Regions from separate parts of the Pseudoclavibacter sp. RFBI5 genome, predicted to be linked through region 1. Evidence: riboswitches for the same ligand, from Rfam matches in the RefSeq annotation. Region 1 holds a riboswitch; the other holds the start of a gene.

Region 1 (15,013 bases):
CCGAGGCTCGAGAGCTCGAGCCGTGGATCACCGAGCGGATGACCGCAGCCGTCTGGTACCCGGGCGACAGCCAGGTGCAGCCCACCATCGCAACCGAAGCGCTCGTCGCCCTCGCCAGGGCGCGCGGGGCGAGCATCCTCGAGCACCACGACGTGGTGGGCGCGATCCGCGAGGCGGGCCGCATCGTCGGCGTCCGCACCTCGGCCGGCGACGTACGCGGCGCCGAGATCGTCGTCGCCGCCGGCCCGTGGTCCGGCGAGGTCTCCGCGACCCTCGGCGTGCCCCTCCCCGTTCGTCCGCGCCGCGGAGTCGTCCTGGTCACGGCGAAGATGCCCCAGCGCGTCTTCCACAAGGTGTACGACGCGGACTACGTCGGTGCCGTCGGGTCCGGCGACGCGGTTCTCATGACCTCGAGCGTCGTCGAGTCGACTCCGGGTGGCACGGTGCTCATCGGGTCGAGTCGCGAGCAGATCGGATTCGACGACGCGTTCCGCGCGAACGTGCTCAGCCAGCTGGCGGTGAAGGCGATCTCGATCTTCCCCTTCCTGGCCCAGACGGCCGTCATCCGCAGCTACTCGGGCTTCCGCCCCTTCATGCCGGACCACCTGCCGCTCATCGGCCAGGATGCGCGCCTGCCCGGCCTCTGGCACGCCACCGGCCACGAGGGGGCCGGCATCGGCCTCTCGCTGCCCACGGCGTCGCTGATCGGGGATCTCATGGACGGCAGATCGACGCAGATCGATGCAGCCCTGTTCTCGCCGTCCCGCCCGACGCTCGCCGGAGAGCTGGAGGTGGTCGCATGAGCGAGCGCGCCGACAAGCCCGTGCGCATCACCGTCGACGGTGAGACGGTCGAGGGTCTCGAGGGGCAGAGCATCGCGGGCGTCCTGCTCGGCTCCGGCCGCGTCTCCTGGCGCGAGACCGCCGTCGCGGGAAAACCGCGCGGCCTGTTCTGCGGCATCGGCGTGTGCTTCGACTGCCTCGTCACGGTGGACGGCGTGCCGGACGTTCGAGCGTGCCAGAGGCGCGCGTGCGAGGGGGACGAGGTGAGCTCCCAATGAGATCGACGCGGACCGAGCAGTCGACGCCACGCCATGTCGCCGTCGTCGGGGGTGGCCCCGCAGGCCTCGCGGCCGCGCTGGCTGCAGCGGAGGCCGGGGCGCGCGTGACGCTCATCGAGTCGAGTCGGGAGCTCGGCGGCCAGTACTGGCGCCATCTCCCGGAGGAGCGCGACGGCGAGGGGCAGGCTGCGATGCACCACGGCTGGTCGACGTTCCTGGACCTCGACCGATGTGTCCGCTCGCACGCCCGGATCACGGTGCTCGGCGAGACGAGCGTGTGGGCCGTCGGGCTGCCCGCGCTGGAGCTGCTCACCGGCATGTCCGATGCGGCCGACCGCGTTCGATCGACCCTTGAGCCCGATGCGGTTGTCGTCGCGACGGGTGCTCACGACCGCACCCTCCCGTTTCCCGGCTGGGACCTCCCCGGCGTCTACACCGGGGGTGCTGCTCAGGCCTTCGCGAAGAGCGAGCGCATCGCGGTCGGCGACGCCGTCGTGGTGGCCGGCGCGGGTCCGTTCCTTCTCCCCGTCGCGGCCTCGCTCGCCCAGGTCGGCTCCAAGGTCGTTGAGGTCGTCGAAGCCAACCGCATCCCGCGTCTCGCTTCGGGCTGGCTGCCCAAGCCGTGGCAGCTCGCGGGCGCCCCTGGCAAAGTGCAGGAGCTCTTCGGCTACGTCGCCGGTCAGCTGCGGCACCGGATCCCGTACCGAGTCGGCGAAGCGGTCGTCGAGGCGCACGGGGATGGGCGTGTCGAGCGCGTCACGATCATGAGCGTGGACGCTCAGTGGCGGCCCATCGCCGGCAGCGAGCGAGAGGTCGCGTGCGACGCCGTCTGCGTGACGCACGGCTTCACCCCGCGGCTCGAGGTGGCGATCGCCGCGGGCTGCGCGCTCGACGACAGCCGGTTCGTGGTCATCGACGAGTCCTGCGCCACGAGCACCTCCGACGTGTACGCGGCGGGCGAGGTGACGGGCATCGGCGGCGTCGACCTCTCCCTCGCAGAGGGGCGCGTCGCCGGGCACTGCGCGGCGGGTGGCGCGTCCAGCGACCCTCAGATCAGCGCAGCCCAGCGCAAGCGCGCGATCTTCGGGTCGTTCGCGGCGCGCATCGAGGCGGCGCACGGCGTGCGGCCGGGCTGGCAGGAGTGGTTGCGTGAGGACACCATCGTGTGCCGCTGCGAAGAGGTGACCGCAGGTCAGCTGCGGCGGAAGGCCGCCGCCACGCACTCGCACAGTCTGCGCTCCCAGAAGCTCTCCACTCGAGCCGGTCTCGGCATCTGCCAGGCCCGCATCTGCGGCCGCAGCGCCGAGGAGCTCATCGAGACGGTGCTCGGGCGTGGTCTCGACGAGGGCATCGTCGACCGTCGCCCCATCCAGACCCCCATCCGGCTCGCTGAGCTGGCAGGAACCTCAGAAGAACAGCATCCCCTGACAGGAAGGCAACACCCATGACCGAAGCAGCCTCAACCCACCTCGACCTCGGCGGAGTCGTCGTCGCGACGGCCCTTCCCTACAAGGAGGACGCCTCTGCTCCCGCCGGCCTGGCCGTCGACTTCGAGGCGTACGCCGAGCACTGCAACTGGCTCATCGAGAACGGCTGCCGGGGCGTCGGCCCCAACGGCTCGCTCGGCGAGTACTCGTCCCTCACCGATGAGGAGCGCCGCAAGGTCGTGCAGGTCGCCGTCGAGGCTGTGGGCGACCGCGGCATCGTCGTCGCGGGCGTGCACGGTCCAGGTTGGCACCAGGCGCAGCACTGGGCTCAGCTCGCCAAGGAAGACGGCGCCCACGGCGTGCTCTGCCTCCCGCCCACCATGTACCGGTCGGCGGATGCGGATGTCATCGAGCACTTCGCGAAGGTCGCCGAAGTGGGGCTGCCCGTCATGATCTACAACAACCCGCTCGACACGAAGGTCGACCTCCGCCCGGAGCTCGTCGCGGAGATCGCGAAGATCGACGGCATCGTCGCCGTCAAGGAGTTCTCCGGCGACGTCCGACGCGCCTTCGAGATCCAGGAGGCCTGCGAGGCGGCCGGTTCGACGATCGACGTCATCGCGGGCAGCGACGACGTGCTCTTCGAGCTCATGATCGACGGTGCCACCGGCTGGTTCGCCGGCTACCCCAATGTCTTCCCCGCCGAGGCCGTGGCGATCTACGACCACATGGCAGCGGGCCGCTACGTCGAGGCGCGTGAGATCTACAAGAGCCTCATCGCGGCGTTCCGCTGGGACTCCCGTGTCGAGTTCGTTCAGGCCATCAAGCTCGGCATGGACATGGTCGGCCGCAACGGCGGGCCGTGCCGCCCGCCCCGCGCTGCGCTGACGCCGGAGATGGAGGCGCGCGTGCGTGCCGACACGCAGCGCGCCCTCGACGCGCTCGCCACCCTCAAGTAGGGTCGCAGCAGACACGGGGGTCGCTTTCCTGGCCTCTCTGCCGTCTGCTTGCGGGGGCTCTTCCCGCACCAATGCGACGCAATCCGGCAATAGCGCCGGTTGCGTCTGGCCCACGGGGCGATCCCCCCTCATCCCGCTGGGCCGGCCGCCCGGGGCGTCCCCCCGCCCTGGGCGGCCCCTCACTCACGAACTTGAGGTCTTTTCGCATGCGAGCATCACGAGTCATCTCCGCCGTCGATTCCCACACCGAGGGCATGCCGACCAGGGTCGTCACGGGTGGGGTCGGGGTCATCCCCGGCGCCACGATGAACGACAAGCGGCTGTACGTGCAGGAGCATCGCGACGACCTGCGGACGTTCCTGATGCGGGAGCCCCGCGGGCACTCGGCGATGAGCGGCAGCATCCTCCAGCCGTCCACGCGCCCGGACGCCGACTTCGGCGTCCTGTACATCGAGGTCTCCGGTCTGCTGCCCATGTGCGGACACGGGACGATCGGCACGGCGACGGTGCTGGTCGAGACGGGCATGGTGGAGGTCCTCGAGCCGGAGACCGTCATTCGTCTCGATACTCCGGCGGGTCTTGTGATCGCTCGCGTCGAAGTGAGCGAAGGACGCGCTGTTAGCGTTACCATCGAGAATGTGCCCAGCTTCTGCGAACGCCTCGACGCCGTCGTCCCGGTGCCGGAACTCGGCATCGACGCGCTTCGCTACTCGCTGGCGTTCGGCGGGAACTACTACGCCATGGTCGACCTCGACGACGTCGACCTGCCCTTCGACCGGGCCCGCAAAGACGACATCATGCGCGCCGGTCTCGCGATCATGGACGCCATCAACACCCACGACGCGCCCAAGCATCCGACCATCGAGGGTGTCGACCACGTGCACCACGTCGAGTTCATCGCACCCGGCTCCACCGCCGCCCACTCGCGCCACGCGATGGCGATCTACCCTGGCTGGTTCGACCGGTCACCCTGCGGCACCGGCACCTCCGCACGCATGGCCGAGCTGCATGCCAGAGGTGAGCTCCCACTGCACACCGACTTCGTCAACGAGTCGTTCATCGGCACGAGCTTCACCGGCCAGCTCATCGACGAAGTCCGGGTCGGCGACAGGCCGGCCGTGATCCCGACCATCACCGGCCGCGCGTGGATCACCGGCATGGGCCAGTACATGCTCGACCCGACAGACCCCTTCCCGGCTGGATTCGAATTCTAGATTGGACTCATCGATGAGCACACCCACCCCGCATACCAGCGACGCCGAGCTCGAGCAGATCCTCGCGGCAGCCGCCGTGGCCGCCCCCCTCTGGGCGGCGACCCCACCCACGGAGCGCGCCACCGCCCTCATCGCGATCGCCGACGCGCTCGACGCCGCGGCGGGGGAGCTCATCCCCATCGGCATGCGGGAGACGGGGCTTGCGCAGGCGCGGCTCACGGGCGAGCTGAAGCGCACGACCGTGCAGCTCCGCCTCTTCGCCGACGTCATCCGCGACGGCTCGTACCTCGACGTCCGCCTCGACGAGGCCGACCCGGACTTCGTGCTCGGCCCACGGCCTGACGTGCGCCGGATGCTCGTGCCGGTGGGAGTCGCCGTCAACTTCTCCGCATCGAACTTCCCCTTCGCCTTCTCCGTGGCCGGTGGCGACTCCGCCGCCGCGCTCGCGGCGGGATGCGCGCTCATCGTGAAGGGGCACTCGGGGCACCCGGAGCTGTCCGTGGCCACGGCCCGCGTCGTCGAGGGAGCTCTTCGCGAGTGCGGCGCCCCCGATGGCGTCTTCGCGCTCGTGATCGGCCAGCAGGCCGGGGTCACCGTGCTCGAGGACAACCGCGTCGACGTCGGGACCTTCACCGGCTCGATCCGCGTGGGCCGCCTGCTCGCCGACAAGGCCGCGGCCCGCCCCCGCCCCATCCAGTTCTACGGCGAGCTCGGCAGCGTCAACCCCGTCTTCGTGACGGGGGCCGCGCTCGCGGAGCGCGGAGAGGAGATCGCTGCGGGCTACGCGGCGTCGGTCGCCGGTTCGGCAGGTCAGCTGTGCACGAAGCCCGGCTTCCTCTGGGTTCCCGCGACGGATGCGGCCGCCGAGCTGCAGCTGCGCGTCTCGCAGGCGGCCGAGCAGGCCCCCGAGCACCGGCTCCTCAACCCGAGCATCGGCCGCGCGTACCTCGAACGTCGGGCGGACGTGCTCGACGCGGACGGTGTGCGGGTCGTCGCCGAAGGTGCTGTGCGCAGCGATGACGACGGCAACGTGTGGGCGACGCCGACGATCGTGGCCGTGCCGGCGAGCAAGCTCGCGGCGGGCGACGAGACGCTGCTCGACGAGGTCTTCGGGCCGTTCTCGGTCATCGTCGAGTACGAGGACGAGACGTCGCTCGCGCCGAGTCTCGACGAGCTCTACGTCGGCAACCTCACGGGCACGGTGCACGCCGCCGCCGGTGAGCAGTCGCCAGCGCTCTCCGCGCTCGTCGCGGGGCTCGCGAGGAAGACGGGGCGAGTGCTCTTCGGCGGCTGGCCGACCGGCGTTGCCGTCACGCCCGCCATGCAGCACGGCGGGCCGTACCCGGCGACGTCGAACGACACCTCCACGTCGGTCGGCACCGCATCCATCTCCCGCTTCCTGCGCGGTGTCGCCTACCAGGGTGCGCCGCAGGAGGCGCTCCCGGAGCCGCTGCAGGACGCGAACCCGTGGGGTGTGCCGCAGCAGCGGGCCGCCGCGGGTCAGTCGGCCACCTGGGGCGCTCAGGGCTGAGCTCTCGGGGGTGACTGAGCTCTCGGGGCGTCCTTGGCGGCCAGGCGCGAACGCAGCGTCGGCGCCGAGGGTGCTGCGGCAGGTTCGCTGAGGCGGCCGCGCCTGCGCAGCTCGGGAACCACGTGCTCGACGAAGTCCTCGAGCGAGCCGGGCAGGAGGGCCGGGGTCACGACGAAGCCGTCAGCCGCCCCGGCATCCTGCCACTCGCACAGCTCGTCGGCGATGTCGGCGCCGCTGCCGAGCGGGGACGGCGTGAGCTGGTCGAGCGACTGGCGCAGGGCGAGGTCGCGGACGGTGAGGCCCTCCCTTGCGGAGACGGCCGCGAGCATGTCCTCGAAGCCATCGCTTCCCGTCGCGCCCCGGTGCGCGGCGAGGAAGCCTTCGGCGTCCCCGTCGAGTCGCAGTGTCGCGGCGTCAGCGTGCATGAGCCGCGCAAGCGAGCGCACGGCCGAGGCTTCGTCGATGTGCGCGAGGAGCGAGTCGCGGACGCCGACTGCATCGATACGCGTCGATCCAGCGATCGGCTGGATCGCAGCGCACACGCGGAGCTCGTCCGGATCACGCCCCGCGAGTCTGGCCCGCTCGCGAAGCTCGGTGCGCACCGCCCGGTTGCCGTCGATGCCGTCGGCCGCGACGAAGACCAGCTCCGCCCACTTCGCGGCGAACTGCATGCCGCGCGGCGAGGTTCCCGCCTGCATGAGCACCGGATGTCCCTGGGGGCTCCTCGGGAGGCTCAGCGGGCCGGGTGCCGCCGCACGTTCTCGCGGCGCCGGAGTGCGCGAGACGAGGCTCGGGTCGGCGAACACGCCGCTCCGGGCGTCCTGCACCAGCGCAGCCGGATCCCACGTGCCCATGAGCTCGAGCACCTGCGCCACGACGCGGTCGGCGCGGTCGTAGCGCTGCCCCTTGGGTGGGATGCGGTCGAGGCCGAGGTTGCGCGCCTCGGCATCCGTCGTCGAGGTCACGATGTTCCAGGCCACGCGCCCCGCGGAGAGGTGGTCGAGGCTCGAGAGCGTCCGCGCTATGGCGTACGGCGGCAGGAACGTGGTCGACACGGTCGCCCCGAGTCCGATGCTCCGCGTCGCCCCGATGACGGCGCTCAGCACGGTGATGGGGTCGAGCGTCACGGCTCCCTTGCCGCCGCTGGCGAGGGTCGTCGCGACGTCGCCGAGGGCGTCTTCCGGGATCGCGAGCGCGTCTGGCAGGAACATGAGGTCGAAGCCGCCGCCCTCGAGGAGTCGCGCGATCTCGATGTACGAGCTGGCGCGCAGCCAGTCGCCGTTCGAGTCCGGGTGGCGCCAAGCGGCAGCGTAGCGCTGGGTCGGCGGGTTGACCATCCCGACGAGCGTGAGCCGACGCGTGCTGTTCTCAGACAAGCGACAGCCCCGTTCCCGCGGCGATGCCGAGCGTGGCCGCGAGTGCGAACGCGCAGAGTACGACGATGGTGAGTGCTGCGTCGCGGGCATCGAGCGCGACCGGGCGCCAGACGGTGCGGGGACCCGCTCCGAGGCCTCGCGACTCGAGGGCCTGGGCGATGCGCTCACCGGAGCGGATCGAGACGACGAGCAGCGAGAACGCGGCAGCGCCGAACGCGGTGATCCCGGTGCGCGGCGTGCCGTCTCGTCCGAGCGGCGCCCGGACGGCCTGCGCGGCGCGGATGCTCTGCCACTCGCTCGGCAGGAGCTGCAGGAGGCGGAATCCGGCGAGCAGGGCGTACGCGAAGCGGGGGCTGAGCCTGGCGTGCTGTGTGAGGCTCGTCATGAGGTCACGGGGTGGAGTGCTCGCGATGAACGCGATCGACAGCATGCCGATGACCGTCGTGCGCAGCGCCAGGGCGAACCCGATGGCGAGGCCCTCGCTGGTCACCCGAACCGGCAGGCCTTCGAGGATCTCGCTCCCTGGACGGCTGAGCGCGTTGACCATGACCAGGCCGACCCCGAACGCGACGAAGGGGACCGATGCGGTGAGCAGTCTTCCTGGGGTGAGCCTCGTCGTCGTCAGCACGGCGATGATCGCGAGCACGGTCAGCAGGCCAAGGGTCAGTGGGTTCAGGATGAACAGCGTCGCGAGCGAGCAGGCGAACAGCACCGCGAGCTTGACGGTGGGGTTGCGGCGCTCGAGCGCGGGGCTCATGCCGCGACCCGTGTCGCGGCGTCGTCGAGCTCGCGCAGGATCGCGCGCGCCCGCTCGGCGGGGAAGCGCCGCGCCTGGAGCCAGCTCAGCAGCGGCGTTCGCTCGAGGCCCGCTGCGGCGAGGAGGCCCTCGTTCTTGAGGAGCTCGAACGGCGTCGTCTCGGCGATGAGCCCGCCTTCGGCGAGGACCAGCACCCGGTCGGCGTACGTGCAGACGGCACGCAGCTCGTGGCTGGAGAAGAGCACGCCGCAGCCGCTGCGCGCGGTGCGATCGAGGGCGTGCATCGCGGCGATGCTCGAACGGCGGTCGAGGCCGAAGCTGGGCTCGTCGGCGAGGAGGAATGGCCGGTCGTGGGCGAGCATGGCGGCGATGCTCACCCGCCGCTGCTGCCCGCCCGAGAGGCGGAACGGGCTGTGGTCGAGATGCGCCGAGAGGTCAAAGCGGGTGACCAGCTCGGCGACGCGCTCCGCGTCATCCGCTCCGAGGCCGTGCTCGATCTCGCGCCGCACGGTCGGCTGGGAGAACTGGTGCTCCGGGTTCTGGAAGATGAGGCCGGGGCGGGGGCCATGCACCTGGCCCGAGCGGGGCCGAGCGAGACCCGCGAGCGTTCGCAGCAGGCTCGACTTCCCGCATCCGTTGCGGCCGAGGAGCGCCACGACCTCGCCCGCTCTGAGCTGGAAGCTCACGCCTTGGAGGATCGCCTCCGAGGCGTTCTTGGCGCGAGTGCGCTTCGGTGCCCCGCCAGCGACGACGTCGAGGCTGTCGACGCTGAGGGCCTCCGCCTCGCGGGTCGGTGCCGAGGGCGCCACTGCGGCCGTCCCGGCCTCCGCGCGCGCACCGAGCGCGGCGACCCGGTCCGCTACCTCGTCGTTCGCGAGTCCGCCCTCGAGGCCGGTGAGCGCGGCGAGCTCCGCGTCGAGCGGCAGCCAGCATCCGGCCTCCTGCAGGGTCGCCGCGTGCTCGACCAGGACCCGCGCGGTCGGGCCGTCGTGCGCGATGACGCCACCGCGCGCAATCACGACCGTGCGTCCCGGGAGTCCCGCGATGCCGCGCGCTCCCGCGTACTCGTCCAGCCGGTGCTCGACGAGCACGATCGTGGATGCTCGTGCAGAGGCCGCGTCGACCGCCTTGCGCACCGACGAGATTCCCGCAGGGTCGAGCATCGAGGTGGGCTCGTCGAGCACCAGGACACGGGGCTCCGTGACGATGGCCGCGGCGAGGGCCACGCGCTGGGTCTCACCGCCCGAGAGCGTCGCCGTGCGACGGCCGGCGAGTACCCCCGCGCCGACGAGGTCGAGGGCCGCGCGCACCGCTGGCCCCATCGCCTCGGGAGCCCAGGCGTGGTTCTCGAGCGGGAACGCGATCTCGTCGGCGACGTCGGGGAGGCACACCGAGGAGCTCGGGTTCTGCGCGACGACGGAGAGGTGCCTGGAGAGGCGCGGCACGTCCGATTCCTGCGTCTCCACCCCGCAGATGCGGATGCGCCCGCTGACCTGGGCGGGGACGGTATGGGGGATGACCCCGCTGAGCGCCTGCAGCAGCGTCGACTTGCCCGCCCCAGACGGCCCGATGACGAGCACGTGCTCGCCCGGCGCCACGCGCAGATCCACTGGCCCGAGCCCGTCTCCAGAGGAGTGGATCGCCTCGAAACCGACCGCCTCGATGTCAAGGCTCGAGATATCGGCGCTCGAGCTGTCAGACCGCACGGCGAACGGCGAGCGGCTTCGAGTCCTGCACGATCGCGAAGTTGTCGAGCACGCCGGTGCGCACGAGCGAATCGACGATGAGCTTCGCGAGCAGGCCGCCGAGGATGATGCCAGAGGCGAGCTGGATGCCGAAGCGCAGGAACAGGATCTCCTGGCCGTACCAGCCCGAGCGGAACGCCGAGTAGAAGAACACGAGGCCCGCGCCGAGCGCGCCGGAGATCGCATACCGCAGCCACCCGTACTTCCGGTACCGGCCGAGCGCGAACGGCAGCTCGCTGCCGATGCCCTGGATGGCGGCGGCGACGAAGAGCAGGGGGCCGACGGCCGAGCCGAGGAACACGACCTCGATGACGGAGGCGAGCACCTCCGCGATGACGCCGACGAAAGGCCGGCGGATGATGGCGATCGCGATGGGCGCGACGAGCAGCCAGCCGCCGAAGAGGAAGTGCTGGGCGAGGTCGCCAGCCGGCCCCATCGCGATGGAGAGCGCAGTCCACGCCTGCACGAGCGCCCAGTACAGGAAGCCGAAGACCGTGCCGAGCACGACCATGAGCACGATGTCCCGCAGCTTGAGGCTCATGCGCGAGCCTCGGCTGCTGTGTCGATGGCTGAGTCTGCCTGGCCGCGCGCATGACTGGGGCTGTTCAGGGAGATCGTGAGGTGGCTCGTCACGTGCTGCACGTGCGCCCCGACCCCCGCCCAAGCGACCGCGACCGTCTCGAGCACGCGCCCGAGGTCGCCGCTGAGCTTCGTCACGAAATGCTCGGAGGCCACGAACGTGCCGCTCGCCTTCGCCGTCTCGATGGCCGCGTAGATCTCGCGCATGTGGTCGGGCGTCCGCTCTGCCGAGCCCGCATCCTCGAGGGGGTAGAGCGCCCACTCCGCGCTCGCGAAGCTCCCAGACCTCCGTCCGCGGGGCGCGTCCACTCGCCTGGGGCCGGCGCCTCCCGGCAGATCGCAGACGGCCTCGCCGGGGCAGCCGCGAGACAGCAGCACCTGGATGGAGGCGTGCAGTCCCGTCGCCGCGATGTGCTGCGAGAGGTCGGTGAGCCAGCTCAGCAGTGACTGCTCGTCGCCGCCCGCGTAGGTGCTCACGTCGCCCGTCTCGAGCACGAGGCCGGAAGAGTCGGCGGCGTCGAGTGCGGCGAGGATCACGTCGACGTAGCGGTCGGACATGACCGAGACGGTGACTCGTGCGCCCACCCCGAATGCGAGCGGGTCTTGGGTGATGGTTTCCATGTGCGTGCCTTCCGTCGGAGCGTGACGGCACGGGTGAGTTGACTCCCTTCGCTGGCATTACCCAGATCAGGTTCAACGGTCGGAGTTCGAGTACTCCCTCTCAGCCCGACTCATCGGGCTCCCGTGCACGGCCACACTGTAGCCCCGGCGCCGTCCGCGCCTAGCTTCCTGCGCTCGTGAAGACCACGTGATTGCCTTCCGGGTCGAGCACCTGGAGGATCTGGAAGTGAGTGGCGTCTTCGATTCCACCGTGCTCGATCCTGGCCGCGTCGAGCCGTTCGGCGACACCGGCGAGGTCGTCCTCGGTGAACACCACCGTGGATCTGCCCGAGCGGCTCGAGTCGGCCCAGAGCTGCAGGCCGGCCTCGCTTGTGAAGTGCCACTCCAGAAGACCCGGCATCGGATTCTCGTCGGGGCCGCGCCCGAAGAGCCTGCCGTAATATTCCGTAGCCTGAGCCAGGTCGGACACGGTGATCTGCGCAAGTACGCCCTTGATAGCCATGCCCCGATGATGCTCGACGTCGGTGCGAGGAGCCTCCACGAACATGTCGCCACGTTGCGACGCGTAACGGGGCGCGTCAGGTGCCGTGGCCTCGCCGCGTGGCGCCACCTAGCGTCAGATCATGACGAACCCACACCGAATCCACCTCGGCGTCGCACTCGATGGCGCCGGCATCCACCCGGCCGCCTGGCGGGAGCCGGGCGCCCGTCCGGACGAGCTCTTCACGCCCGACTACTGGGTGGGGCTCGTCCAGCTCGCCGAGCAGGGGCTCCTCGACTTCGCGACCATCGAGGACTCGCTGACGCTGCAGTCGTCCGAGCGGCTGCACGACGACGATCGCACCGACGAGGTCCGGGGACGACTGGATGCGCTGCTCATCGCCTCGCGGGTAGCCCCCGTGACCCACAGCATCGGTCTCATCCCGACGGTCACGACCACGCACACCGAGCCCTTCCACGTCTCCAAGGCTGTCGCGACGCTCGACTACACGAGCGAGGGCCGCGCCGGCTGGCAGGCTCGACTCTCGATCGGGTCGGACCACACGCACTTCGGGCGCCGCGACCCGGCGGAGTTCCTGGAGACCCTCGAGCGTGCTTCGACCGCGGACATCGGCGACCTCTTCGCCGAGGCCAACGACTTCGTGGAGGTCGTGCGCAGGCTCTGGGACAGCTGGGAGGACGACGCGGAGATCCGCGACGCCTCCACGGACCGCTTCCTCGACGCCGCGAAGGTGCACCGCGTCGAGTTCGAGGGCAGATGGTTCAGCGTGCGCGGCCCGTCGATCACGCCGCGGCCGCCGCAGGGGCAGCCCGTGGTCGCCTCCCTCGGGCACGCCCAGGTGCCGTACGAGTTCGCCGCCGCGAGCTCCGATCTGCTCTTCGTCACCCCGTCGGATGTCGCCTCGGCCGTGAGCATCCTGTCGGAGGTGCGGGCCGCCGAGCAGAACGTGGGCCGTGCCGGCGAGCCGCTCTCCGTCTACGTCGACGTGGCGGTATTCCTCGACGGGCCCGAGGAGACCGGGGCTGCTCGTCTCGCTCGCCTCGACGCGAAGGGCCGCACGCTGGAGCAGCCGCCCGCGGTGTTCGCCGGTTCGGCCTCCGAGCTCGTCGAGCACTTCGAGACGCTCTCGGCGCTCGGCTACGACGGCTTCCGCCTGCACCCCGGGGTCGTGACGGACGATCTTCCCCGCATCGTCGCCGACGTCGTTCCCCTCCTCCAGCAGAAGGGGCTCTTCCGGGAGCGCTACGAAGCGCGTTCCCTGCGGGGCCTCCTCGGCCTGCCGACCACCGTCCCGAACCGCTACGCCGCCGTCTAGGCCCGACTCGATCAGGAGATCATCGTGACCAAGAAGCAGATCATCCTCGCCGCCTACGTCGGCGGAGTCAACGAGCACACCCTCTGGGAGCACCCGGATGCCGGGAGCCAGATCGAGTTCTCGACGTTCAAGCACGCCGCCCAGAAGGCCGAGGCGGGGAAGTTCGACTACTTCTTCCTCGCCGAGGGGCTCGCGCTGCGCTCGCGGCGCGGCGAGATCTTCGACCACGACATCGCGGGTCGCCCCGATACCATTCCCGTGCTTGCCGCCATCGCCGCGGTCACCGAGCACATCGGGCTCGTGGGCACGATCAACGCCACCTTCAACGAGCCGTTCGAGCTCGCGCGCCAGTTCGCCAGCCTCGATCATCTGTCCGGCGGGCGGGCGGGCTGGAACGTGGTCACGTCGTTCGACGCGTTCACCGGTGCCAACTTCCGACGCGGCGGCTTCCTTCCGCACGCCGAGCGCTACGAGCGGGCAGAGCAGACGGTCAACACGGTCAGGGAGCTGTGGGATTCCTGGTCGGCGGATGCGATCGTCGCCGACAAGGAGTCTGGCCAGTTCCTGGACTCCGCCGAGGAGGGACGCTTCGACGTCTCGACGAGTCAGTTCGACATCAGCGGTCGCTTCACGGTTCCCCGCAGTCCGCAGGGCAGGCCGATCATCGTGCAGGCGGGCATCTCGCCGCAGGGTCGCGACTTCGCGGCCGCCAACGCCGACGTCATCTTCTCCCCGTACTCGCGCCTCGAGGAGGCACGAGACTTCTACGCCGACATCAAGGGTCGGGTCGAGGGCTTCGGCCGCAACCGGGACTTCTCGGAGATCGACTTCGATGGTCCGCTGCCCGACTTCGACCCGGATGGGGAGAGCGCGCCCATCATCGAGGGCCGCGCCTTCACCTATGGTGACCGCCTCGCGACCGTGCGCAGGTGGCGCGAGAAGGCGGCGGAGAACGGCTGGAGCATCCGCGAGTTCGCGCGCCACGAGCTCGGCGGTGTGCGGTACGTCGGAACGGCGTCCCAGGTCGCCGAGGAGATCGACGACTTCGTGCAGAACGAGGGCTCGGACGGGCTGGTCATCGGCTCGCATCTCACGCCGGGCGGCATCGACGAGTTCGTGGACCACGTCGTGCCGATCCTCCAGGAGCGCGGCTCGCTTCGCGAGGAGTACACGGGGACGACGCTGCGGGAGAACCTCGGCATCCCCGTGCCCGAGCGAGGAACGCGCGCACCTTCGGCCTTCGCGCACTGACCCGGAACCTGCCCGAGGAGAAGAGGTGGGCGTCGGAGTTGAGCTCCGACGCCCACCTCTTCGCTGTCCGGCTGCGTGCGCGACGCTGCGTTCGACTACGAGTTCGGGTAGGTCTCGCGGAGGATGCGCCCGAGGAGGGCGGCGATGGCGCCCGGCCCGGATCCTTCGGCGACGCGCTCGACGTCGGCGTTGTAGTTGGTGTTCGTGTTGATGTCGTACACCACCTGACGGCCGTCCTCGGTCTCGATGAACTCGATGCCGGCGATCTCGAGGCCGATCTCCTTCGTGAACGCGATGAGGCGCTCGACGATCTCGTCGTGCCCGCCCTGTCGGAGCGAGAAGATCGAGGTGCCTGGCTCTGGCGCGAGCTCAGCACCTGGGGGCACGACCGGGCGCCCAGTGTCTGGGTCGATCGCGCAGGCATCCGCCGGGCAGAGCTGGAACCCGCCGTGGATGGTGTCTGCCGCGATCGAGTAGATGTGTTCGCCGCCGACGATCTCGACGCGGGTGATGAACCCGCCTGCCGGTCGCAGGTACTCCTGCAGGAGGGTGATGCCGTCGAGCGGCTCCTCGAACTCGGGGGAGTCGAGGTAGCTCTCGAAGTCGGCGAACGCGTCGAAGCGGCGCACGCCGAGGCCCTTGCCGCCCTGGTTGTGCTTCGTGATGAAGGGTGTCG
Region 2 (15,013 bases), on a different contig from region 1:
GCCAACGCATTCGAGCGCATGACGTGGCGTGTCCCCGTCAACGTCGCCGCGTCGGTCCGGCAGGCAGCACGAGCGGGTCTGGTCGAGCTCGAAGGCCCCACGGGGACCCGCCTGAGCGAAGACGGCGAACGGTACGTCGCAGGGGGCTGATCGCCTCCCGAGGCTGCGGCCCGCCCGTGCGTCGCAGGGGCGGGCCACCCGCTACTTTCCGGTCGTGTCGGAGGCTGACTCGGCCGCCGCTCCGCCATCCGCATCCGGAGCAGCGCTGTCATCGGCTGGCGCAGCTGTCGCGTTGCGGTTCTGCTGGAGCGCATCCCGCACCTTCTTGCGCAGCACCTTGCCGATGAGCGACTTCGGGAGCTCCTCCCACACGACGTAGGAGCGAGGGACCTTGTGCTCCGAGAGTCGCTCGCGAACGAATGCGCGGGCCGCTCCCTCGTCGAACGTCGCCCCCTCGTCGAGCACCACCACTGCGGTGACCACCTCAGCACCACCGCCGCGCTTGATGCCGACGACGGCTACCTCGGCGATGCCAGGGATCTCGGTGACGACCCGCTCGACCTCGGAGGGCGAGACGTTGAAGCCGCCCGTGATGATGAGCTCCTTCTTGCGGTCGACGACCGTCACGAATCCATCCTCGTCCTGCACGACCAGATCACCGGAGCGCACCCAGCCGCCCTCGATGAGCACCTCAGCGGTCTCCTGGGGGCGGTTCCAGTACCCGTGGAAGGTCTGCGGCCCCCGGATGAGCAGCTCGCCGACCTCGCCGAGCTCCACCTCCGTGCTCGGGTCGCTGGGGTCGGTGACCTTGATGTGCGTGGAGGGGAAGGGGATGCCGATGGTGCCGGTCTTGCGCTTGTCGGTGAAGGGGTTCCCGAGCGCCACGGGGGAGGTCTCCGTGAGGCCGTAGCCCTCGACGAGCTGCCCGCCTGCGACAGCCTCCCACCGGTGCACGATGCCGTCGTTCAGCGTCATGGCGCCGGAGATCGCGTAGATGACGCCGGAGAGGTCGAGCTTGCCGTCTTTCGCGACGCGAGCGAGCCTGTCGTACATGGGCGGGACGGCCGGGATGAACGTCGCCGGCGACTTCTTGGACGCCTCGATGACGAGCTCGGGGTCGAACGTCGGGAAGAGCACGGCCTTCGCGCCGACGCTCACAGAGTAGATGACCGACAGCAGCACGCCGAAGGCGTGGAACATGGGGAGGACGCCGTAGATGGTCTCGCTGCCTGCCGTGAACTCGGGCATCCACGCCGCACCCTGACGGGCGTTGGACCACAGGTTGCGGTGCGTGAGCATGGCGCCCTTGGGGTTGCCGGTCGTCCCGCTCGTGTACTGCAGGCTCGCGAGATCCTCCGGTCCGGGCGTCGGGATGCTCGCGTCGAGGAGCTGTTGCTTCGCAAGCTTCTCGAACGGCACCGTCCCCGGAGCCTTGGCGCTGAGCTTGGCGCGCGACGCGCGTGCCTTGGCGATCGGCAGGCGCAGGAGCAGCTGCGTCTTGAGTGGCATGCCCTTCGTCACATCGACGGCGATGACGTGGCGGATGCCGAGGCTGTGGGGGAGGGACTGCACGGTCGGAGCGGCCTTGTCCCAGGCGATGACGATCTCGGCGCCGTGGTCTTCGAACTGAGTCCGGAGCTCGTCGCGCGTGTACAGCGGGTTGTGCTCCACGACGACGGCGCCGAGGCGCAGTACCGCGTAGAAGGCGACGACGTGCTGCGGCGCGTTCGGCATGATGAGCGCCACCCTGTCACCTCGCTTCACCCCGATGCGGCGGAGGCCCTGCGCGAACCGCAGCACCTGGTCCTGCAGCTCCGAGAAGGTCGTCTGGGCGCCGAAGAACTCGATCGCGGGCTTGTCCGGGAAGCGCTCGGCGATCTCCGCGAGCATGTCTGGGAGTGATCCTGTTGGGACTTCGATGTCCTTCGGGGTTCCGGGTGCGTAGAAGGCGGTCCAGGCGCGAGACTCGTTCAGCTGCATGCGCAGAGTCTATTCGCGCAGAGCGTCCAGCAGATGTCGGTGGGGCGACGCACAATGGATGCATGACCAGGAAAGACATGGGGGCGCGGCAGACGGGGGTGGCGTCCGACCGCGACGCATCCGCGAGCATCCTCCACGTCGACATGGACGCGTTCTTCGTGGCCGTCGAGCTGCTCGAGCGGCCCGATCTCGTCGGCAAGCCGGTGATCGTCGGTGGCACCCGGGAGCGGGGCGTGGTGTCGAGCGCCAGCTACGAGGCGCGGGCCAGGGGTGTCCGCAGCGCTATGCCGATGCATCAGGCGATCGCCCGTTGCCCGGAGGCGGTGGTGCTGCAGGGCAACATGGGCAAGTACCGTGACGCCTCGCAGCAGGTCATGGAGATCTTCCGCGAGTTCACGCCGCTCGTCGAGCCGCTCTCCATCGACGAGGCGTTCCTCGACGTGTCCGGCGCGAGCCTGCTGTTCGGCTCGCCGGGTGAGATCGCGGCGAGCCTTCGCGCGCGGGTCAAGGCGCAGACGGGGCTGACCTGCTCGGTGGGTGCCGCATCCACCAAGTTCGTGGCGAAGCTCGCGTCGGGAAAGTGCAAGCCGAACGGCATGCTCGTGATCCCGCACGAGGAGACGATCCCGTTCCTGCACCACCTGCCGGTCGGCGCGCTCTGGGGTGTGGGCGAGAAGAGCGAGGCGAAGCTGCGCGGCATCGGCATCCACACGGTCTTCGACCTCGCGCACACGCCGGCGCCTGTCCTGGAGCGGGCGGTCGGCAAGGCGGGGGCCGCCAAGCTCAGTGCACTGGCGTGGGGCCGTGACGAGCGCGGCATCGAGTTGGCGCACCGCGAGAAGTCGATCAGCCACGAGCAGACCTTCTTCGACGACGTGAGCGACGTCGCCTTCCTCGAACGCGAGGTGCGGGCCCAGTCGGATGCGGTTGCCACCCGCCTGCGCCGTGCCGGTCTGCAGGCCCGGCAGGTCGGCATCAAGCTCCGATGGTCAGACTTCTCGACCATCACACGCTCGCACACGCTCGCCGAACCGAGCGACGTCGGACATTCGCTCTACCTCGAGGCGCGGGAGATGCTGCGCACGGCCCTCGTGCCGCCGAGACCTGTGCGCCTCATCGGGGTGCGGGCGGAACAGCTCGTGGAGGCAGGCAGCGTCGGCCAGCTCTCTCTCTTCGGCGCCGAGGAGGACGACGACTGGGAGGCCGCGGAGCGGACGGTCGACCAGGCGGTGGCGCGCTTCGGGAAGTTCGCGTTGCGCCCCGCCTCGCTGCTTGGTCGCGGCGAGCGGAGCGACGGAACGGTCGGACTCAGCGAGCGGGCCAACCGGAAGCAGGACGAGACACCCGACCGGCACTGAATCGGGTATCCGAGCACCGGGCAGGGGCAGCGCTTCTTCGCGTCAGGAGGCGGTCTTCGCTGCTTCGCGCGCCGCGATGCGCGCCTGCACCTCGGGGCGACGCAACGGTGGCACGGTCTTCGGCGGCTGGCGCCGTTCCGGGAGGTCCTCGAGGAGGTGCTCGGTGATGTGCGCGATCTCGCTGACCGCTTTCTCGAAGGCCTCGCGCGTGCGCGCGGTCGGGTGCGTGATGCCGGAGACCTTGCGCACGTACTGGCGGGCGGCGGCTTCGATCTCGTTGTCGTTCGCGGCTGGTTCGAGCCCGCGCAGCTCTGTGATGTTCCTGCACATGCGCGACAGGGTACGCCGAGGCGCTGCGATGACCAGGAGAACATCGCCCGCCTCACCCCGGTTCCGCGCTGGGCCGCGGAGCGGCGTTCCCGCAGGACCCTCCGCGACGCCGGTCAGAAGCTAGCTGGCGCGAAGGACGGCGGCGCTCTCAGCCGGAAGGCGGAGCGGGACGGCGGACGCGCCCACCGGTGCGCCCGTGACGGTGCCGGTGGTCTGGCCGAGCGTTGCCCGTGCATCCGTGGAGAAAAGCATCTCGGTGGCTCGGTCGACTCGAAGCTCCTGCTCGTCTGCCGAGAAGTTCACGGCGATGACAAGACCGCCTCGCGTGATGACCAGCGTGCCGTCTTCCTGCGACGCCTCGACGCTGCTCGCATCGATCCAGGGCGTGGTGATGTCCGCCTCCCGCCTGCGGAGTGCGATGAGCTCGCGGTAGGTCTCGAGGAGCTGGGCGTGCTCCGGCTTCTCGAGCTCGCTCCAGTCGAGCTTCGACCGCTCGAACGTCGCAACATCCTGCGGGTTCGGAACGACGGCGGCGTCCCAGCCCATGCGCGCGAACTCGCCGATACGGCCCTCCGTGGTCGCCTTCGCCAGCTCCGGCTCCGGGTGGGAGGAGAAGAACTGGAATGGGGTCGTGGCGCCCCACTCCTCGCCCATGAAGAGCATGGGAGTGAAGGGCGAGGTCAGCTCGAGCGTGGCCGCGATGGCCAGCTGGCCGGGGGAGAGCGTCGCCGTGAGGCGGTCGCCGATGGCTCGGTTGCCGATCTGGTCGTGATTCTGCGACGAGACGACGAGCCGCCAGGCGCGCGTGTGAGCCGGCAGGGGGCGACCGTGATGGCGACCTCGGAAGGTCGACAGCGTGCCGTCGTGGAAGAACCCCTTCTCGAGCACCTTCGCGAGGGCATCGAGACCCTCGAAGTCGGCGTAGTAGCCGCTGGTCTCCCCGGTCAGGTTGACGTGCACGGCGTGGTGGAAGTCGTCCGACCACTGAGCATCGAGTCCGTAGCCGCCCGCCTCGTCCGACGTGATGAGGCGTGGGTTGTTGAGGTCGGACTCGGCGATGAGGGTCAGCGGGCGACCCACGTGCGCCTCGAGCTCGTCGACGTCCCGGGCCAGCTCCTCGAGGATGTGCACGGCGCGGTCGTCGATGAGGGCGTGGACCGCGTCGAGCCGGAGCCCGTCGACGTGGAAGTCGCGCAACCACATGGCCACGTTGGCGCGGATGAACGCGCGAACCTCGTCGGAGTTCTCCCCGTCGAGGTTGACGGTGTCGCCCCACGCCGTGGCGTGGTGATCGGAGAGGTAGGGCCCGAACTTGCCCAGGTAGTTGCCGGAGGGGCCGAGGTGGTTGTAGACGACGTCCTGGATGACGCCGATGCCGCGCTCATGGCAGGCCTCGACGAAGCGCTGGTAGGCGGCCGGTCCGCCGTAGCCCTCATGGACGGCGAACCAGTCGACGCCGTCGTAGCCCCAGCCGTGGGTGCCGCTGAACGCGTTGACGGGCATGACCTCGACGAAGTCGACGCCGAGCTCCTGCAGGTGGTCCAGGCGGTCGATCGCCGAGTCGAGCGTGCCCTCGGGGGTGAAGGTGCCGATGTGCACCTCGATGATGACGGACCCCGCGAGCGGGCGGCCGGTCCAGTCGCCGTCCACCCACGGGTGCCGGTCGGTGTCGAAGGTGCGCGAGAGGCCGTGCACGCCGTCCGGCTGCCACCGCGAGCGGGGGTCCGGGATGGGGGTCGTGTCGCCGTCGACGAGGTAGCCGTAGTCGTGGGTGTCCTCGTCGAGCTCGAGCGCCGCGTCCGGTACCCACCAGTCGCCGTCGGTGCGCCGCATCGGCAGCTCGGTGCCGTCGAGGTGCAGGGTCAGCGTCTCGGCGTGTGGTGCCCAGACATCGAAGCGGGAATCGCGCACGGGGAAAACTCCTTGGTGGGAAGCGAGATGGTGTGGATGTGGGTGCCGGCTAGGACCTGGCGAGCAGCGCCACGGGGTACTGCTGCAGGAGCGCGGCGAGCGGGACGTCCTTGCCGCCCGTGAAGACGGCTGCGGTGAGCTGGTCGATCCACTCGCCCTCGGGGAGGGGGATGGTCGTGCCGATCCATCCGCCGCCCTGCTCGAGGCCGATGGGGAGGCGCGTGCCGATCGTGATGGCACCGCCCCGCGAGAACGCGAGTGCGTGCTCTGCCGCCGGCCCGTCGGCGGTGATGCCCTCGTACTCGGTGAAGAGCTCCGGTCGGCTGCGGCGCAGGCGCAGGCAGGCCGCGGTCACGAGCAGCTTCGCGGCACCGGAGTCGTCGATCGCGGGGACCGCTCCGTGCAGGATCGCGTCGAGCGCCGCAGTGCGCGACGAGTAGTCGACGCTCTGCCGGTTGTCTGGGTCGACGAGGGTGCGCGTCCACAGCTCCGTGCCCTGGTAGACGTCGGGGATGCCCGGCATCGTGAGCTGCACGATCTTCGCGGTCAGCGAGTTCGACCAGCCCGCCTCCTGCGTCTCGGCGACGACGTTCTGGACGACGTTCGACGCGACGGGGTTGTCGAAGACGGCGTCGACGGCCGCGTGCAGCTGCCCCTCGAACGTCTCGTCCGGGTTGGTCCAGCTCGTGTGCAGGTCGGCCTCGCGCGCGGCCTTCTCGAGGTAGTCGGTGAGGCGCTCGCGGGATGCGGGCCACGCGCCGACGATCGCCTGCCAGGTGAGCTGCGCGAACGCGTTGTCGTCGATGGGGGCCACGTTCTGGAGCTCGGCGACGCTCTCCGCCCAGAACTCGGGGACCTCGCTGAGGGCGGTGATGCGTGCGCGAGTGTCCTCGCCGCGCTTCGTGTCGTGGGTCGACAGCGTGGTCATGGCGTCTGGCCAGTCACGGGCGCGTGCCGTCTGGAGCTCGTGGAACCGCTCCGGGGTGATGGAGAAGACGTTCGGGTCGCCGCCGACCTCGTTGAGGGAGGTGAGGCGTGCGTAGCGGTAGAACGAGCGGTCTTCGACGGCCTTCGCCATGATCATGCCGGTGGTCTGCTGCAGACGCAGCGCGGCCTCGGCTTCTGGCGCCTCGAGGAACGGCAGGACGCGGGCGATCGACGCCGCGAGATCCGGCCGCTGCTCGGTGGCGGCCTTGGCCGCATCGGCGAGGTGGTTCGCGCCCGTCGGAAGGTAGCTGCGGTACACGCTGAAGTGGGCGGCGATCTCGGCGACGGAGTCCTCGATGAGGTCGTCCTCGAGGCCCGTCGCGCGCAGTTCTCGCGCGATGCGGCGGATCTCGGCGTTCAGTGACACGTCGGCCACGGCGCGCTTCGCCTCGTGGATGAGCTGCTCCCAGTCGACCGGGTCGCCGTCTGCTCCCGCCGCGAGCTCGTCGAGCGGCTCCTCGGCGTCGGCGTCCACGAGTACCCGGTCGATCTGGCCGAGCGCGTCGTAGCCGGTCGTCCCTGCCGTGCGCCAGTCGGCGGGCAGCGCCTCGTCGCCCTCGAGGATCTTCTCGACGAGCACATACGCTCCGCGCGTTCGGTCGGCGAGGTGGCGCAGGTAGCCGCCCGGGTCGCGGAGTCCGTCCGGGTGGTCGATCCGGAGCCCGTCGACGAGGCGGTGACGCATCCAGTCGAGGATCTCCGCGTGAGCTTCCTCGAACACGTGCTCGTCTTCGACGCGGATGCCCGCGAGCGAGGTGATGGTGAAGAAGCGGCGGTAGTTGAGGCGGCTGTCGCCTTGGCGCCAGTGGATGAGCTGGTAGTGCTGGTTGTCGAGCACTTCCCGCACCGATGCGCCTTCGGGTGCCGAGCCTTCCGCGAGCGGGTACTCGGTGGAGTGGTAGCGCAGCACGCCGGCCTCGGTGTCGACGGTCACGTTGGCGATCGCGTCGCCCCGCTCCCTGGGCATGTCGTCGTCGCCGACCGTGGGGATGAGGAGCTTGCCGCCGCCCGCCTCCCAGTCGATGTCGAAGGACTCGGCGTGCGCGGCCTGCTGGCCGTGCTCGAGCACATCCCACCACCACGGGTTGTCGCGTGGTGTGCCGACTCCCATGTGGTTCGGGACGATGTCGACGAGCACGCCGAGGCCCAGCTCGCGGGCCTTCGCGGAGAACCGCTCGAGCCCCTCGCGCCCGCCACGTTCGTCGTCGACCCTCGAGGGGTCGACGACGTCGTAGCCGTGCGTGCTGCCTGGGGTCGCCTGGAGGATGGGCGAGAGGTACACCCATCCCACGCCGAGCCGCTCCAGGTAGGGCAGCTGCTCGGTCGCGGCGTCGAGGTCGAACTCCGACGTCAGTTGGAATCGGTACGTGCTGGATGGGATGCGCATCATGGTCTCCGTGGCGCGAGGTGCTTCTGAGATGGCTCTGGCGGGGTCAGCTGCCGAGGGGCGGCCGCGTGATGATGGGGATGGGGGTGGTCATCGCGGCGACGGAGGCGGCGACCGAATGGTCTGGCTTCTCCTTGAGCTCGGCTTCGCGCAGCACGACGAGCGAGCGCGGCTCGAGTGGGATGGTTGCTCCCGGCTCGACGGCCTCGAGGTCGGTGTGCATGCCGGAGGTGTCGATGACGATGTCCCAGTGGGAGGTGATCTCGACGCTGGGGATGGTCGCCTCGACGACCGTCTCGCTGGCGTTGAAGTAGACCATGAAGCTCACATCGGTGATCTCCTCGCCCCGCTCGTCGCGTCCGGCGATGGCGTTGCCGTTGAGGAACATGCCCATCGACTTCACGAACTCGGCGTTCCAGTCTTCGGATGCCATCTGCGTGCCGTCGGTCGAGAGCCACACGATGTCGGGCAGCGCGGATCCCTCGGCGCGCTCCTCGACGCGGCCGTTGAAGAAGCGGCGTCGGCGGAACGTCGGGTGGTCGGCGCGCAGCTGCGCGACGGCCCTCGTGAACTCGACGAGTGGCTCGTCGGCGTTCTCCCAGTGCACCCAGCTGATCTCGCTGTCCTGCGCGTACGTGTTGTTGTTGCCGTTCTGCGTGCGCCCCAGCTCGTCGCCGTGGAGGAGCATGGGCACGCCCTGGCTGAGCAGCATCGTCGCGATGATGTTGCGCTGCTGGCGGGCCCGCATGGCGTTGATCTCGGGGTCGTCGGTGGGGCCTTCGACGCCGAGGTTGTAGGAGCGGTTGTGGCTCTCGCCGTCGTTCCCGTTCTCGCCGTTGGCGTCGTTGTGCTTCTCGTTGTAGGAGACCAGGTCTCTCAGCGTGAAGCCGTCGTGGGCCGTGACGAAGTTGATGGAGGCGAAGGGGCGGCGTCCGGAGTGCTCGTACAGGTCGGCGGAGCCGGTGATGCGGCTCGCGAACTCGCCGAGGGTCGATGGTTCGCCTCGCCAGAAGTCGCGCACCGTGTCGCGGTACTTGCCGTTCCACTCCGTCCACTGCGGTGGGAAGTTGCCGACCTGGTAGCCGCCGGGGCCGACGTCCCACGGCTCTGCGATGAGCTTCACCTGCGAGACCACCGGGTCCTGCTGCACGAGGTCGAAGAACGTGGACAGCTTGTCGACGTCGTGCAGCTCGCGGGCGAGGGTGGAGGCGAGGTCGAAGCGGAAGCCGTCGACGTGCATCTCGGTGACCCAGTAGCGCAGCGAGTCCATGATGAGCTGCAGCGAGTGCGGGTGGCGCATGTTGAGCGAGTTGCCGGTGCCCGTGTAGTCGGTGTAGTAGCGCTTGTCGTCGTCCTCGAGCCGGTAGTAGGCGGCGTTGTCGATGCCACGGAAGCTGAGGGTCGGGCCGAGGTGGTTGCCTTCTGCCGTGTGGTTGTAGACGACGTCGAGGATGACCTCGATGTTGTTGGCGTGCAGGGTGCGCACCATCGACTTGAACTCCTGCACCTGCTGGCCTGCCGTGCCCTGGGAGGCGTAGTCGGCGTGCGGGGCGAGGAACGAGATGGTGTTGTACCCCCAGTAGTTGCGGAGTCCCTTCTCGATGAGGGTGCTGTCCTGCACGAACTGGTGCACGGGCATGAGCTCGATGGCGGTGACGCCGAGGCGCTTGAGGTGCTCGACGATCGCGGGGTGCGCGATGCCGGCGTACGTGCCGCGGATCTCCTCAGGCACATCCGGGTGCAGCTCGGTGAGCCCCTTGACGTGCGCCTCGTAGATGAGGGACTCGTTGTAGGGGATGCCCGGCTTCCGGTCGCCAGCCCAGTCGAAGTAGGGGTTGATGACAACGCCCTTCATCATGTGGGGCGCTGAGTCGAGGTCGTTGAACGAGTCGGGGTCGCCGAAGTTGTAGCTGAAGAGCGACTGGTCCCAGTCGATCTCGCCCGTCGTCGCCTTCGCGTACGGGTCGAGGAGGAGCTTCGCCGGGTTGCAGCGGCTTCCGTTGATCGGGTCGTAGTCGCCGTGCATCCGGTAGCCGTACTGCTGGCCGGGTTGCACGTGAGGGAGGTAGGCATGCCAGACGTGCGCATCCTGCTCGTAGAGCCTCACCCGCTCCTCGTTGCCGTCGTCATCGAAGAGGCACAGCTCGACCTTGTGGGCGGCCTCGCTGAAGATCGCGAAGTTGGTGCCACTTCCATCGAACGTCGCTCCGAGGGGGTAGGCATTTCCGGGCCACGTTTTCATGCACGCTCCTATTGCTTCATCGAAGAACATCGCGTGTGGATGCAGGCACTAAAGCTACCAAAGGGTGGGAGCGCTCTCGCCCGCAAGCACACAGGACTTCTCCTGGTTGGCAGGCATGTCGACGACCTACGCTGGCCGCATGACGAACCTCACACAGAACCTCACGGACTCGGTCAAGAAGCTCGGCGTCACCCTCGCCTACGGCGAGAAGGTGGAACTCGGCAAGTCCACGATCCTTCCGGTCGCTCTCGTCTCGTACGGCTACGGCGGTGGTGAGAGCACTGAGGAGGGTCAGGAGAACTCGTCGGGCGGCGGTGGCGGCGGGATGGCCGTGCCGGTCGGCGCGTACGTGGATGACGAGTTCGGCACGAGCTTCCGGCCGAACATCATCACGCTGCTTGTCGTGTCGATTCCGCTGGTGTGGACGGTCGGGCACGCGCTCCCGCGTCTCATCAAGGCGCTCAAGAAGTAGCTCAGGCGCGGTACGGCCTATACTCGGGGGTGTTCACGGGAGTCCGGTAGTCCGGGCTGAGAGGAAGGCTCAAGCCTTCGACCGTCAAACCTGATCTGGGTAATGCCAGCGCAGGGAGGCACATCTCCGAGCAGGGTCGCCCACGGCTCTGCGCCCGTGCACTTTCACTCGAAAGGGCACACAGCATGACAACTTCCCCGACTCCATCTCCGACTGCGGCAGCGCAGGTTCCGGCTCAGGCGAAGGCGCCGAAGAGCCGCTTCCGCTGGCGGGTCATCGACATCGTCACGGCGGCCGTCCTCGGTGTCGCGACGGGCCTCATCTTCATCTTCTGGAACAGCGTCGGCTACGCCTGGTTCGTGGCGATGGATGCGTTCACTCCGGGTATCGGCGGCATCGCGGTCGGCATCTGGCTGCTCGGCGGCGTGCTGGGCGGGCTCATCATCCGCAAGCCGGGGGCTGCGCTCTTCGTCGAGGTGCTCGCGGCGTGCGTCTCCATGCTGCTCGGTAGCCAGTGGTCGATCGAGACCGTCTACTCGGGGATCGCGCAGGGCCTCGGCGCCGAGCTCATCTTCGCGCTCTTCCTCTACAAGCGCTTCGGTCTGAGCGTCGCGATGCTCGCGGGCGCTGGTGCTGCCGTCGCCGCGTGGGTGCTCGAGCTGTTCCTCAGCGCGAACATCGAGAAGGGCCCTGAATTCCTGACGATCTACCTCGTCGCGGTCGTGGTCTCCGGTGCGGTGCTGGCCGGAGTCGTCGGCTGGCTGCTCACGCGAGCACTCGCCGCCACTGGCGCGCTGAACCGCTTCGCGGCGGGCAGAAGCGCGAAGCGAATCGGCTAGCGCTCGTGGGCGCGAGAGTCGAGGCGAGGGGGTGGGGCTGGCGCCACGCCGATCGGGCGAAGCTGGCGGTCAGCCAGCTCGACCTGACGATCGAGCCCGGAGAGGCCGTGCTGCTGCTCGGGCCGTCGGGGGCGGGCAAGTCGACGCTCCTGGCGGCTCTTGCCGGGGTGCTCGGCGACCACGAGGACGATGGCCAGGAGCTCGGCTCGCTGCTGGTCGACGGCAGGCATCCGACGGATGCGCGCGGCGCGGTGGGGCTGGTCCTGCAGGATCCGCAGGCGAACACGGTGCTCGCCCGAATCGGCGACGACGTCGCGTTCGGCTGCGAGAACCTCGGTGTGCCGCGCGCCGAGACCTGGGTTCGGGTGCGCGAGGCGCTCGACGCCGTCGGGCTGCGGATGCCGCTCGACCGCTCGACCGCGCAGCTGTCCGGCGGTGAGCGCCAGCGCCTCGCGATCGCGGGCGTGCTCGCGATGCGGCCGAACCTCATCCTGCTCGACGAGCCGACCGCGAACCTCGACCCGGCTGGTGTCGAGGAGGTTCGCGAGGCGGTTGTGCGTGCCGCGGAGGTCACCGGCGCGACGCTCATCGTCATCGAGCATCGGGTGGATGTGTGGCGTTCGAGCGTCGACCGGGTCGTCGTACTCGGCACTGAGCAGCACCTGCTCGCAGACGGTGCCCCTGACGTGCTCCTGGAGGAGCAGCGGGAGTCGCTCCTCGCGGCGGGTGTGTGGATAGGCGGTCACGAACCCTCGGTTCCCCGGGGCGAGCGCGCCCCGGGGGAGGACCTGCTCGTCGCCGACGGCCTCGGGTTCGGGCGTGCCGACCATCCGCTGCACACGCAGTTCGGCGCGACGCTGCGGGCGGGGGAGTCGACGGTGGTGCTCGGGCCCAACGGCGCGGGCAAGACGACGCTGGCGCTGACGCTTGCTGGCCTGCTCAAGCCGATCGCGGGCGACGTGCGTGCGAGCAGTGCCCTGCGTGAAGCTGGCCAAGACGCTGGCCGTCGACGGGGTGGCTGGGCGCTCGGCAGGTTCCGCGCGGCGGGCCCGGTCGGCCCGCATCCGTCTGCCTGGCGTTCCCGTCAGCTGCTGACGAGGATCGGCACGGTCTTCCAGCAGCCCGAGCACCAGTTCGTCGCGGGCACGGTGCGGCGCGAGCTCGAGGTGGGACCGGATGCGGTGGGGCGCGGCAGACGCGAGACGAGCGAACGCGTCGACGAGCTGCTCGCGGCGCTGCGCCTCTCGCACCTCGCGGAAGCGCACCCCTTCACGCTCTCCGGCGGTGAGCAGCGTCGCCTGTCCGTCGCGACGGTGCTCGCGACGGCGCCTCGGGTGCTCATCTTCGACGAGCCCACCTTCGGGCAGGACCGCAGGACCTGGACGGAGCTCGTCACGATCATGTCTCGCCTCGTCTCCGAGGGGCACTCGCTGGTCTCCGTGACTCACGACGAGCAGCTCGTGCGTGTGCTCGGCGACCAGCGCATCCGCATCGAAGCCCACGACCGCAAGAACGAGAAGGTGCCAGCATGATCGGCAGCGGCGCGGGCGTCGCCTCGGCGGATTCCCGCCCGGCAGGGTCGGCCACATCGCCCCAGGTCGATGCCGACGGCGTGCCGCTCGAAGTGCTCCTCGTCGGCGGACGGTTCCTCGACCGCGTGAACCCGGTCACGCCGTTCCTGGCGGCGGTGCTGTACTCGATTCCCCTGCTGACGACGCTCGATGTCGTCTCGGCGGCTGTCGCGCTGACGCTCTCGCTCCTCGCCTTCGGCGTCGCCGGAGTGCGCCCCATGGAGGTCCTGCGATCGAGCTGGATCCTCCTCATCGCCGCCCCCGTCTCCGCCACGAGCATGCTGCTGTACGCCAAGCCCGGCGGGGCGAGCTACGGGCAGTTCCTCTACGCGAACATCACCGACAACTCCATCCAGCTCGCGATCGCCGTCGGCGTGCGCGTGCTCGCGATCGGCGTGCCGACGCTCGTCGCGTTGAACCGCATCGACCCGACCCGCCTCGCCGACGGTCTGGCGCAGGTCGCGCACCTCCCGGCGAGGTTTGTGGTCTCGGCGCTCGCGGGCATCCGCCTCTTCGCCGTGTTCCGCGACGACTGGACGGCGATGAGCCAGGCGCGCCGCGCTCGCGGTCTCGGCGACTCGGGTGCCATCCGACGGTTCATGACGATGGCGTTCGCGCTGCTCGCTCTCGCGCTGCGACGGGCTGGGACACTGGCGACCGTCATGGAGGCTCGCGGCTTCGGCGCCGAGGACATCACGCGGACGTGGGCTCGCCCCTCACGTCTCGACTGGCGGGACCTCGTTCTCGTGCTTGCGGCAGTGGTCATCGCCGGCGCGGCTATCGGAGTGGCCGTCGCGGCGGGGTCGTACCGGCTCGTGGGCAGCGCGTGAGCGGGGTCGCGGCGCTGCTGGACCGCGTGCTCGCGGATGCCCGCGGCTCGCGCCCGGTCGTGATCATCGACGGCGGGTCGGGCTCGGGCAAGACGACGCTCGCGGGGGAACTGCTGGCGGAGTTCCGGGCGCGCGGCTTCGAGAGCGCGCAGCTGGTGTCCCTCGACGACGCCTACCCGGGCTGGGGTGGCCTCGCTGCCGCCTCGCAGGCGGTGCATCGCGACATGCTCCGTCCCGAGCAGCCGGGGCTCCCGCACCGCCCCGGCTATGAGAGCTGGGACTGGGCGGCGGACGCGCCCGGTCCGTGGCGCGAGCTCGACGGCTCCGCGCCGCTCATCGTCGAGGGCTGCGGTTCGCTGTCGCACGAGAGCGCGCCCCTCGCGACGACGAGCGTGTGGATAGAACTCGACGAGGCCCACCGGAAGCCGCGGGCGCTCTCGCGTCCTGCAGACGTCGGCGTCTTCGAGGAGTTCTGGGAGATGTGGGCGGCTCAAGAGCGCGAGCACTGGCGACGCAATGCGCCGTTCCTGCTCGCCGACGTCATCATCGAGGCCGCGCCCAGCGCATGACGGGGTTTCGCGGCGTCGCGAGGCGCTGTCAGCGCGGGCCGGTGCCCGTCTGGTCTGAGCTCTGCCGGCGGCGAGCGCGCACGTAGCGCACGGTGAAGATCACGGCGATGACCAGCCCCACCAGCGCCGCGAGCAGCCAGATGCCACCGACGATGAGGCCGTAGACGGCGTCGTCGTAGTCGATGCTGGTGCCGGGACCGGCGTCGAGGGAGAGGCCGGTGCCGATGCTGTCGGCGACCGGCCGCAGCAGGAGACCGGCGAGCGCGCCAACTCCCGTCGCGAGGGGGATCGCGAATGCCCACCCCCAGAGCACGGAGCCGAACGTCGGACCGGCCGCGCCCGCTGTGCGACGAGCGGCCTGGATGCTCCGCGCCCCGAGCAGGATCAGCACGACGAGGCCAGCACCTGCCGAGACGAACATCGCCCAGAACGCGAACGCGGAGAGCAGCGTCTGCCCGGCCTCGACGAGCGGCGGGATGAGCCCGACGGCGTCGACCGTGATGCTCGCGGCAGCAAGCGCCGAGAGCAGACCGGTCA

Evidence for each region. A riboswitch is a leader RNA that binds a small molecule or an ion and turns the genes downstream of it on or off. The one in region 1 is predicted to bind thiamine pyrophosphate.
Region 2: it holds a riboswitch for thiamine pyrophosphate, as region 1 does, so the genes downstream of both, C5E06_RS05655 (ECF transporter S component) here and C5E06_RS14015 (YkoF family thiamine/hydroxymethylpyrimidine-binding protein) in region 1, are expected to answer to the same signal.

Annotation. Positions count from the first base shown of each region.
Region 1 covers NZ_PSYA01000010.1:1,525,808-1,540,820, reverse strand. The annotation lists gene C5E06_RS14065 (FAD-binding oxidoreductase) at 1-803, shown strand, start outside; gene C5E06_RS14060 ((2Fe-2S)-binding protein) at 800-1,060, shown strand; gene C5E06_RS14055 (FAD-dependent oxidoreductase) at 1,057-2,508, shown strand; gene C5E06_RS14050 (dihydrodipicolinate synthase family protein) at 2,505-3,446, shown strand; gene C5E06_RS14045 (proline racemase family protein) at 3,653-4,660, shown strand; gene C5E06_RS14040 (aldehyde dehydrogenase family protein) at 4,674-6,191, shown strand; gene C5E06_RS14035 (NtaA/DmoA family FMN-dependent monooxygenase) at 6,182-7,567, opposite strand; gene C5E06_RS14030 (energy-coupling factor transporter transmembrane protein EcfT) at 7,560-8,324, opposite strand; gene C5E06_RS14025 (ABC transporter ATP-binding protein) at 8,321-10,030, opposite strand; gene C5E06_RS14020 (ECF transporter S component) at 10,020-10,610, opposite strand; gene C5E06_RS14015 (YkoF family thiamine/hydroxymethylpyrimidine-binding protein) at 10,607-11,269, opposite strand; TPP riboswitch at 11,295-11,404, opposite strand; gene C5E06_RS14010 (VOC family protein) at 11,430-11,771, opposite strand; gene C5E06_RS14005 (LLM class flavin-dependent oxidoreductase) at 11,893-13,086, shown strand; gene C5E06_RS14000 (NtaA/DmoA family FMN-dependent monooxygenase) at 13,111-14,337, shown strand; gene C5E06_RS13995 (RimK family alpha-L-glutamate ligase) at 14,433-15,013, opposite strand, start outside.
Region 2 covers NZ_PSYA01000007.1:152,262-167,274, forward strand. The annotation lists gene C5E06_RS05615 (hypothetical protein) at 1-150, shown strand, start outside; gene C5E06_RS05620 (long-chain-fatty-acid--CoA ligase) at 202-1,980, opposite strand; gene dinB (DNA polymerase IV) at 2,043-3,338, shown strand; gene C5E06_RS05630 (DUF2277 domain-containing protein) at 3,381-3,668, opposite strand; gene treZ (malto-oligosyltrehalose trehalohydrolase) at 3,789-5,579, opposite strand; gene treY (malto-oligosyltrehalose synthase) at 5,629-7,953, opposite strand; gene glgX (glycogen debranching protein GlgX) at 8,000-10,195, opposite strand; gene C5E06_RS05650 (hypothetical protein) at 10,335-10,667, shown strand; TPP riboswitch at 10,692-10,801, shown strand; gene C5E06_RS05655 (ECF transporter S component) at 10,853-11,506, shown strand; gene C5E06_RS05660 (ABC transporter ATP-binding protein) at 11,512-13,038, shown strand; gene C5E06_RS05665 (energy-coupling factor transporter transmembrane protein EcfT) at 13,035-13,907, shown strand; gene C5E06_RS05670 (cobalt ABC transporter) at 13,904-14,476, shown strand; gene C5E06_RS05675 (hypothetical protein) at 14,505-15,013, opposite strand, start outside.